2 regions of the Halomonas sp. AOP25-F1-15 genome follow, and region 1 is predicted to be linked to the other one. Evidence: predicted binding sites of a transcription regulator. Region 1 holds the regulator's gene; the other holds the start of a gene.
The links. Region 1 encodes LexA, which represses DNA repair genes until DNA is damaged. Its sites were predicted from a motif close to TACTGTNTANNTANACAGTA; they were not measured.
Positions count from the first base shown of each region.

Region 2: a site for LexA is predicted at 1,720-1,739, ahead of ACT3TF_RS15825 (PA0069 family radical SAM protein). Genes of this name have one in related genera too.

Region 1 is NZ_JBQSXV010000008.1:154,578-158,789, forward strand. It holds gene ACT3TF_RS15310 (ribonuclease J) at 1-1,116, opposite strand, end outside; gene purU (formyltetrahydrofolate deformylase) at 1,386-2,240, shown strand; gene lexA (transcriptional repressor LexA) at 2,343-3,020, opposite strand; gene ACT3TF_RS15325 (TetR/AcrR family transcriptional regulator) at 3,299-3,976, shown strand; gene ACT3TF_RS15330 (L,D-transpeptidase) at 3,954-4,212, shown strand, end outside.
Region 2 is NZ_JBQSXV010000009.1:71,591-75,802, forward strand. It holds gene ACT3TF_RS15815 (DUF2797 domain-containing protein) at 1-272, shown strand, start outside; gene ACT3TF_RS15820 (winged helix-turn-helix domain-containing protein) at 282-581, opposite strand; gene ACT3TF_RS15825 (PA0069 family radical SAM protein) at 624-1,706, opposite strand; gene ACT3TF_RS15830 (SDR family oxidoreductase) at 1,877-2,608, shown strand; gene ACT3TF_RS15835 (MliC family protein) at 2,677-3,045, shown strand; gene ACT3TF_RS15840 (AzlD domain-containing protein) at 3,063-3,338, opposite strand; gene ACT3TF_RS15845 (AzlC family ABC transporter permease) at 3,374-4,036, opposite strand.

The sequences.
Region 1 (4,212 bases):
CTGGTGTCTTGCTTCGCCGTGAACAGGCATCAAGTGTTTAGGCTTCAGCCACTGGTAGAGCTTAATTAACTCTTCTTGAGCAGGGTGGCCGGTCGCATGCAGCTCAGGGTGATTCACCTCGTCGTAAATACGTACACCCAGCTGGGTTAAGCGCTTTTTAAGCTGATCAATAGGGCGCTCGTTGCCGGGTATGACCTTGGCCGAAAAAATAACGTTATCGCCGGGCTGTAAGTCGACAGAAGGGTGGCGGCCCTGAGCCAGCCTCTGCAGCGCTGCCCGGGACTCACCTTGGCTGCCTGTCGCAATAATGACGACTTCATCGGGCGGCAGGTAGCCCAAGTCGTGATTGGGCACCAGGGGCGGTAAGTCATCCATGTATCCCAGCCCGCGCGCTACGCTGACCATGCGCTCCATCGAGCGGCCCATTAAGCTGATACGCCGGCCACACTGGTGTGCGGCGCGGCCTATAGCAAGCACGCGGGCCAAGTTGCTTGCAAAGCACGAGACCACGACGCGGCCTTCGCAGCGGCTGAGTGTTTTTGCTAACGCCCGAGCGACGTCCCCCTCGCTGCCTGAGTGACCGGGCATAGGGGCGTTGGTTGAGTCGCCGACGACTAAATCGATGGGGGCAAGTGCTTTAAATTGAGCGGCACTGATGGGCGTGCCAATCAGCGGCTCGGGATCAAGTTTCCAGTCGCCGGTATGTAAAACGCGGTAGCCACCGGCCAGCATCATCAGGGCACAGCTTTCGGGAATGGAATGCGTTAAAAGCAAATAACGTAGAGTGAATGGGCCGCTTTCTAGAGCTTCGCCAGGCTCAATGACGTGTATCGCCGCACTGCTAAGCTGATGTTCGGCGAATTTTAATCTGAGTAGCCCTGCTGCCAGCGGCGTGGCATAAATAGGGCAGTTCCACATGGGCCAGAGCCAAGCGACTGCGCCAATGTGGTCTTCATGACCATGGGTGATAAACAGTGCTTTGGGTACGATCCCCAGCGCCTTCGGCGTATCTACGTTGGGTACTTGAAGCGGTGAGTTAGGAAGATCCTGGCGAATCATCATGCCGCAATCAACGGCAATCCAGTGATTGTCATAGCCGTATAGCGTTAGATTCATTCCGATCTCACCACATCCCCCCTGCGGCAATATGCGCAGCGGTGGACGACGACGGGGACGAATTTGAACGCGTGAAGAATGCATCAGTTATGAAAAGCCTAAAAAGTAGTGACTTAACTATACGGGAAGGCAGGGGCGGCTAACAATCATCGTTGTCCTTCCGATACACTATGCAGCGTCGTTAACATGCCAAGGTGATGGTTTGTTAAGCCGGTTTATCCGGTTAGTTTTTCATTAGTGATGTTTGAAATAGGTCAAGAGTAGCCCACATGTCGCATTATTATCGTTTAGTTATTTCTTGCCCTGATCGGGTGGGTATTGTTGCACGCGTGTCGAGCTTTATTGCTCAGCAAGGCGGGTCGATTACTGAAGCCAGCCAGCATTCGGACCTAGAGACCGGCCGCTTTTTTATGCGTTATGAAATCTTGGCAGACTCAGTAGGCATCTCGGTAGAAGCGCTGCGTGCCGCCTTTGAACCGGTAGCCCGCGAATTCAGCATGCAATGGGCATTGGTTGATACTCAAAAGCGTCGGCGCGTAGTGCTGATGGTGTCGCGAGAATCGCACTGCTTAGTAGACCTTCTTTATCGCTGGCAGTCGGGGGAGCTGGATTGCGATATTGTCGGCGTTATTTCCAATCATGACGACTTGCGTTCGCTGACGCAGTGGTACGGAATTCCTTACCACCACGTGCCGGTAGACCCTGACGATAAACAGGCATCATTTGCGAAGGTACAGGCTGAAATCGATAGCGCGCAGGCGGACTGCATCGTACTCGCACGCTATATGCAAATCCTACCACCCGAACTGTGCGCGCGTTATTCAGGCAAAGTGATCAATATTCACCACAGCTTTTTGCCCTCATTTGCGGGAGCAAAACCTTATCACCAGGCCTACCAGCGGGGCGTTAAGCTGATTGGCGCTACCTGCCATTATGTCACCGAGGAGCTTGATGCAGGCCCCATTATTGAGCAGGATATCCACCGTGTCAGCCACTGCCATACGCCTACTGATTTAGTGCGCTTTGGGCGTGATGTTGAGAAAGCGGTACTGGCACGCGGTTTACGCTGGCACTTAGAAGACCGCGTGCTGATCCATGGCAATAAAACGGTGGTATTTAGCTAAGCGGCTTATCAATAAGGCTACTTTATCGCTATGAGGTGGCCGCTTTTGCGACCACCTCTATTAGGTCTGATGAAGGCATTGATAAATGACGTTATGCCTGGCTTAACCTAACGCCTGGCCATTGCCGCCGCGAATCACGCCAACGCCAACGCCTTCTATATCGAGCGACTGGGAACGTAGATCGATTTCAATCGGCGCAAAGTCGGCGTTCTCTGCGAACAGCGTGACCTGATGGCCTTGGCGCTTAAAGCGTTTAACCGTGACTTCATCATCTAAGCGGGCAACGACTATCTGACCGTCGCGGACACGCTCAGTACGGTGCACGGCCAGCAGGTCACCCTCTAAAATACCGATATCTTTCATGGATAAGCCACGTACGCGCAGCAAGTAATCCGCTTTGGGGGTGAAGTACTCAGCAGGCAGCGGGCAGTAGCGGTCGATATGCTCGGCAGCCAAAATAGGACTGCCGGCGGCAACTTCACCAATGACCGGCAGGCCCGCCTGAGCAGGCTCGATCGTGGCAGACAGCGTACTGACAGATGTGTCCAATACGTCTTGAGGCTCTTGGTTAGGCAAGCGTATACCGCGTGACGTGTTGCGAATGATGCGGATCACACCCTTGCGTTCAAGTGCGCGTAGATGCTCCTCAGCGGCGTTAGGTGAGCGAAAGCCGAGTGCTTTAGCGATCTCAGCGCGCGTCGGAGGGTAGCCAAATTCGCCCATGGTTTTAACAATAAAATCAAATACGTGCTGTTGGCGAGCGGTTAGTGGACGCGACATACCAAGCTCCAGAATTGTGAATAGACAGTCATAAAATGAAGGTAACTTAAACAGTAAGTGTTTAAGTATACAGTATGTGTCTCTGTCCAGTATATGGCCTTGTCAATACCAATATTTACCGCTCTGGGAGCTTCAATGATTTGAAACTAAGCTTTTTCTTATGCAGCTTTTCCTTATAAGTGCCGAGGCATTGTGGTGACAAATCAAGCGTTGAGACTACCCAGGTTATGGCATAGTATTTTGCGATGTTTTAAACACCTGTTTCTCTGGAGAGCATCATGGCTCAATCTGATACGGTGACCCGTATACTTGATACCGCTGAAGTGCTGTTTGCAGAGCGTGGTTTTGCTGAAACCTCGCTGCGCAACATCACTAGCAAGGCGCGCGTCAATCTTGCTGCTGTGAATTATCATTTTGGCTCCAAAAAAGCCTTAATTCAGGCTGTTTTTTCCCGCTATCTGGATCCTTTTACGCTGCGTTTTCACACTGCGCTTGATGAGCTTGAGGCTCAGCATGATGGGCAGGTGATACCGCTGGAAACGCTGCTTGAAACTATGGCAACGACGGTTCTTGCGGTGCCCGCTGAGCGTAATAGCTTGAAGGTCTTTATGCGCCTGCTAGGCTTAGCCTACAGTCAGGCTCAAGGGCATTTAAGGCGACATATACAGCAAGAATATGGGGATGTGTTTACGCGCTTCACTGAGCTAGTGCGCCAAGCAACCCCTGAACTGCCCGATGCAGAGCGCTTTTGGCGGCTACACTTCATGCTAGGCACTGTTATCTTCACCCTGTCAGGCCTTGATGCCCTGCGTGATATTGCGGAAAAGGATTACCACGAGCAGGTATCGGTGCGGGACTTAATCCGGCGCTTGCGCCCGGTAGTCGTGGCTGCGATGAATGCGCCACTACCCCCAACTTTAGAAGAAGGACACCATGCGAACGCCAAGGTTAGCTGAGCTACCCCCAACCGAGAACATCTGGCTTGAGATAGATACTACCGAGCAGCTGCTGCGCTGTTGGCGGGGGCCTAAAGTGCTGCATGAGTGCGCTATTTCTTCTGGCGTTGCCGGTGTTGGTGAGCATAATGGCAGCGGTAAGACGCCGCATGGCTGGCACTATGTGCGCGCCGCGATTGGCAGTGGCTTGCCCGAGAATGCGGTATTTCGTGGCCGCCGCTGGACTGAGGAAGTAT
Region 2 (4,212 bases), on a different contig from region 1:
CCGAGCGTGACCGTTTGCTTAGCCTGTTGTCTGATGGCTTGAGCCAGCTACGTGATACTCATGGCGTGGACGCTATTCGCACGTTAGACCAGCCAGCGCATCATTTTCACTACCCGGTTAGTGTTTTCCCACAAAAAGTTGCGTCGCATAACTTTGATAAGCAGCCGCTGGTGGAAGGCGTGCTACAGGGGGTTAAAGGACAGTATTTGATACTCGATAGCGGCGTGATTAACCTGCGTAAATTCACGGGTTATGAGGTTCAAGTGAGTTAGGTCGCTACGCTAACCTGTATAGCCAAGCACTTGTTTTAGCCGCTCAGCATGCGTGGCTACCCAGCAGGGGTCAATCGCGCCCCAATCTCGAATCTGGTAGCGGCCAATGTTATGGCGTTGGCCCTCATCTTTAGTAAAGACACACTCAATATCCAGTTCGGCAAGCGATGCTATCGTGTCCTGAGCAGTGCGTCGCGGCATGCCGGTGGCCTCTATTATGGCAGGTACACTGGCAATGCCCTGTTTGATCAAATGGGCCACGTATAAACGTCTATAAAAGCTTGATTTAGTTTTACTAAGGTCGGGCATGGGGCTTCCTTGGTAGCAAACGTATTGGCGTTGCTAGCTAGCTTAAATGAATAAATCCCCTTGCGCCCGTGGTGGACGAAAATCGCGCGTGTTTAAGCCCTGCTCCGTGCGATCCTGCAGCTTCCATTGGCGGCTGGCGCGAGCGAAGCGTTGCGCGATCAAATCTGCAAAGACGCCTTCACCGCGAAAGCGTTTACCGAACTGAGCGTCGTATATCTTCCCGCCCCGGCATTGGCGCATTAGGCTCATGACTTTAGCGGCCCGCTCTGGGTAGTGTGTTTCCAACCATGCTTCAAACAGCGGTGCGACTTCATAGGGCAGGCGCAGCAACATCCAGGCCGCGGTGCGTGCACCGGCGCGGCTGGCCGCTTCCAATAGTTTTTCGATTTCGTGATCAGTAAGCCCTGGTATCACCGGCGAAATCAACGTTCCCACTGGAATGCCCGCCGTATTCAGTTCACGTATCGCTCTCAAACGTGCCTGGGGCGACGCCGCACGTGGCTCTAAGGTGCGTTTTAAGTTGGCATCTAGGCTAGTTAAACTGACAAAAACACGTACTAAACGGTGCTCGGCCATCTCGGCCAATAGCTCTAAATCACGCAGCACTAAGGTGCTTTTAGTCACAATTGTGACGGGGTGGCGGCATGCTAATAGTAGTTCCAACAACCGGCGGGTGGTTTGTTGGGTAGCTTCTAAGGGTTGATAACAGTCTGTATTGCCAGAAAGATTAATTGGCCTGCACACATAGTTGGGGTGGCAAAGCTCCTCCGATAATTGCTCAACCAAACCGCTGCGGGCAATCAGCTTGGTTTCAAAATCTAACCCAGGCGATAGGTCCCAGTAGGCATGGGAAGGTCGTGCATAGCAGTAAACACAGCCATGCTCGCAGCCACGATAAGGGTTTAACGAGCGATCAAAGGGTAAGTCCGGCGATTTATTCCACGACAGCGCACTCTTGCTCACTTCTTCCCGCACTTCCGTGGCAATGGTCGTGGAGGTTTCCTCGCGCCACCAGCCGTCGTCGTCTGCAATGCTTTGGGTTGGCGCGAAGCGATTGTGCGGATCATACGTTGCGCCGCGGCCCTTGTAGGTAGTTGGCTGGAAAGGCTGGCCAAGAGATGCCATGCTTTCACCCCTTTAGTGATTTTATATACAGTAGTTGCGGAGTGAAAAGAAATCAATAGCCAGCTAGTTGCTGAGCGTATGATGCCGGGAACACGACGCTACCCAAGTCGCTATTACGACGTTAAGGTATTTGAATGAACTGACCATTAACGCGTTACTGAGGAAGCATTATGTCGAAAGTAGTCATCGTGACAGGAGGCAGCCGTGGTATTGGGGCAGCGACCTCATTACTGCTAGGCGCTAAAGGCTATGCGGTGTGCGTTAACTATCTTACTAACCAAGAGCGAGCACGTGAAGTGGTTGATTCCATTATACGTGGCGGGGGCAGGGCCTTTGCTTATCAAGCCGATGTCAGCAAGGAAGCCGATGTCATCCGCTTGTTTGATGCGGCAGAGGCTCACTTTGGCAGTGTGACCCACTTGGTTAACAATGCGGGTATTTTGTTTACGCAATCCAGGTTTGTTGATATTGACTTTGAACGCTTCAAACAGGTGATGGGTAGTAACGTGGACAGCTGTTTTCTGTGTTGCAGAGAAGCTATCCGACGCTTTGGGCAAGGCAGTGCGATCGTCAATGTCTCTTCGCGTGCCTCACAAACAGGCTCGCCCTTTGAGTACGTTGACTACGCCGTCTCGAAAGGAGGCATGGACACGCTGACTAAAGGCTTATCTTTAGAAGTTGCCGCCTTGGGTATTCGTGTCAACGCCGTTCGCCCTGGATCTATCTACACTGATATGCATGCCGATGGGGGCGAGCCAGGTCGTGTTGACCGTTTAGCACCGCAGATTCCTATGCAGCGTGGCGGTACCGCTGAGGAGGTGGCGAATAGCATCGCATGGTTGCTTTCGGAGGAAGCTTCTTATGTGACGGGATCATTTATTGATGTGGCGGGCGGGCGGTAACACTCCCGCACTGGCTACAGTATTATATAGTGTGGATTAGCCCGCATCTCAACAACCGGGAGGCTCATGTGAAAATCTTCGTTCCGCTAACGATTACTTCAATTTTGTTCATTTCGGGCTGTGCAAATTCAGCCCAAAATCAAGTTGATGCTCAAGCATCTGCCGCGACACTTCCAGAATCTATTATGCATAGCTATGAGTGCGAGAGCGGTGAAACGATAGCCGCCGCCTACCCCTCAGCAGACACGGCGAGAGTGCAGTACAAAGGCCGAAGCTACAGTATGCAAATTGCAGTTTCTGGCAGCGGTGCGCGTTATGTGAGTGACGATTTAGAGTGGTGGACAAAAGGCTCTGGCTCAGGGTCTGAGAGTATACTGCTCAGCCATCTGGCTGACGGCACTTCTGGTGACATTATCGAGCATTGTGCCGTGCCCTGAATCCGTCTAGCAATTCATTATGTTACAAACCACCAGCGCCAGCTTGCCGCACATATAATGCCAACGGCAATTGATGCTAAAGGACTTTTTAAGATAATAGCGACAGCACCTGCCATTAAAGCGGCAAACCGGGTTCCTCCGTCACCATGCACAATGATGGGGGTGATGATGGCAATAAGCACCGAGCTAGACATGGCATCAATAAACAGGCGAATGTTAGGGCTTAATGGTATACGGGCCATAATGAGGAGCCCCAAAATTCGAGACCCGTAGCCTATAGCTACCATCATCATGATGGCTAATAGCGATTGCCATAATGGTGATGAGCTCACAAAATACCCGCCTTATACCAGCGTTTGGGAAGTAATATGGCGACCATTCCTCCTGTCAGTGCGCCGACCAGTACATGTAGATAGGGCGGTAGCCACCAATAGGCTAGCAGCGCACTGAGGGCTGCTGCTAACCATGGAAGAATCATTACTAGCTTTGGGTTACCACCTATCACGATCACAAGCAGAAAACATAGCATGATCACGTCAAGACCAAAGCGTTCAGGTTGATGGATACCACCGCCAAATGCCAAGCCGATACCCGTACCTATTACCCAGGCAGTCCATAACGCGATACCTCCTCCTAGGAGAATGCCAATATTGCGCTCTCCGCGCTGATATTCGCCCAGTGCCATGGCCCAATTGGAATCCGTTAACATGAAAATGACGCCAAATTGCTGCAGTAGAGGTAATGGTTTGAGCCAAGGATAAAGCGATGCACTCATTAATAGGTGTCGGGTATGAATGGCCATGGTCGTCATTGCTAGGGCCAGAAGGGGCAGCGGCGTTGTCCATAGTTCAAGTGCCGCAAACTGTGAGGGAGCAGCAAATACAAACATGCTCATTAATATCGCTTCCCAATGAGTGATGCCTGCATGGATAGCTGCTACGCCGAAGGCTAGGCCAAAGGCCACCGTGAAAGTGGCCAAAGGCAGCATCATGAGAATACCTCGCCATGTACCCGCCATATCCAATTTTATTTTATTTTCTCTTTTATTCATAAGCTTACTAGGCATCTTTTGATAGTGAATAATAAAAACAAACAGTCGTGCTTGTTTTTATTATTCTTCGCGTTTAGATTTAACAGCACACATACACCGCTAGGCAATGTGTTATT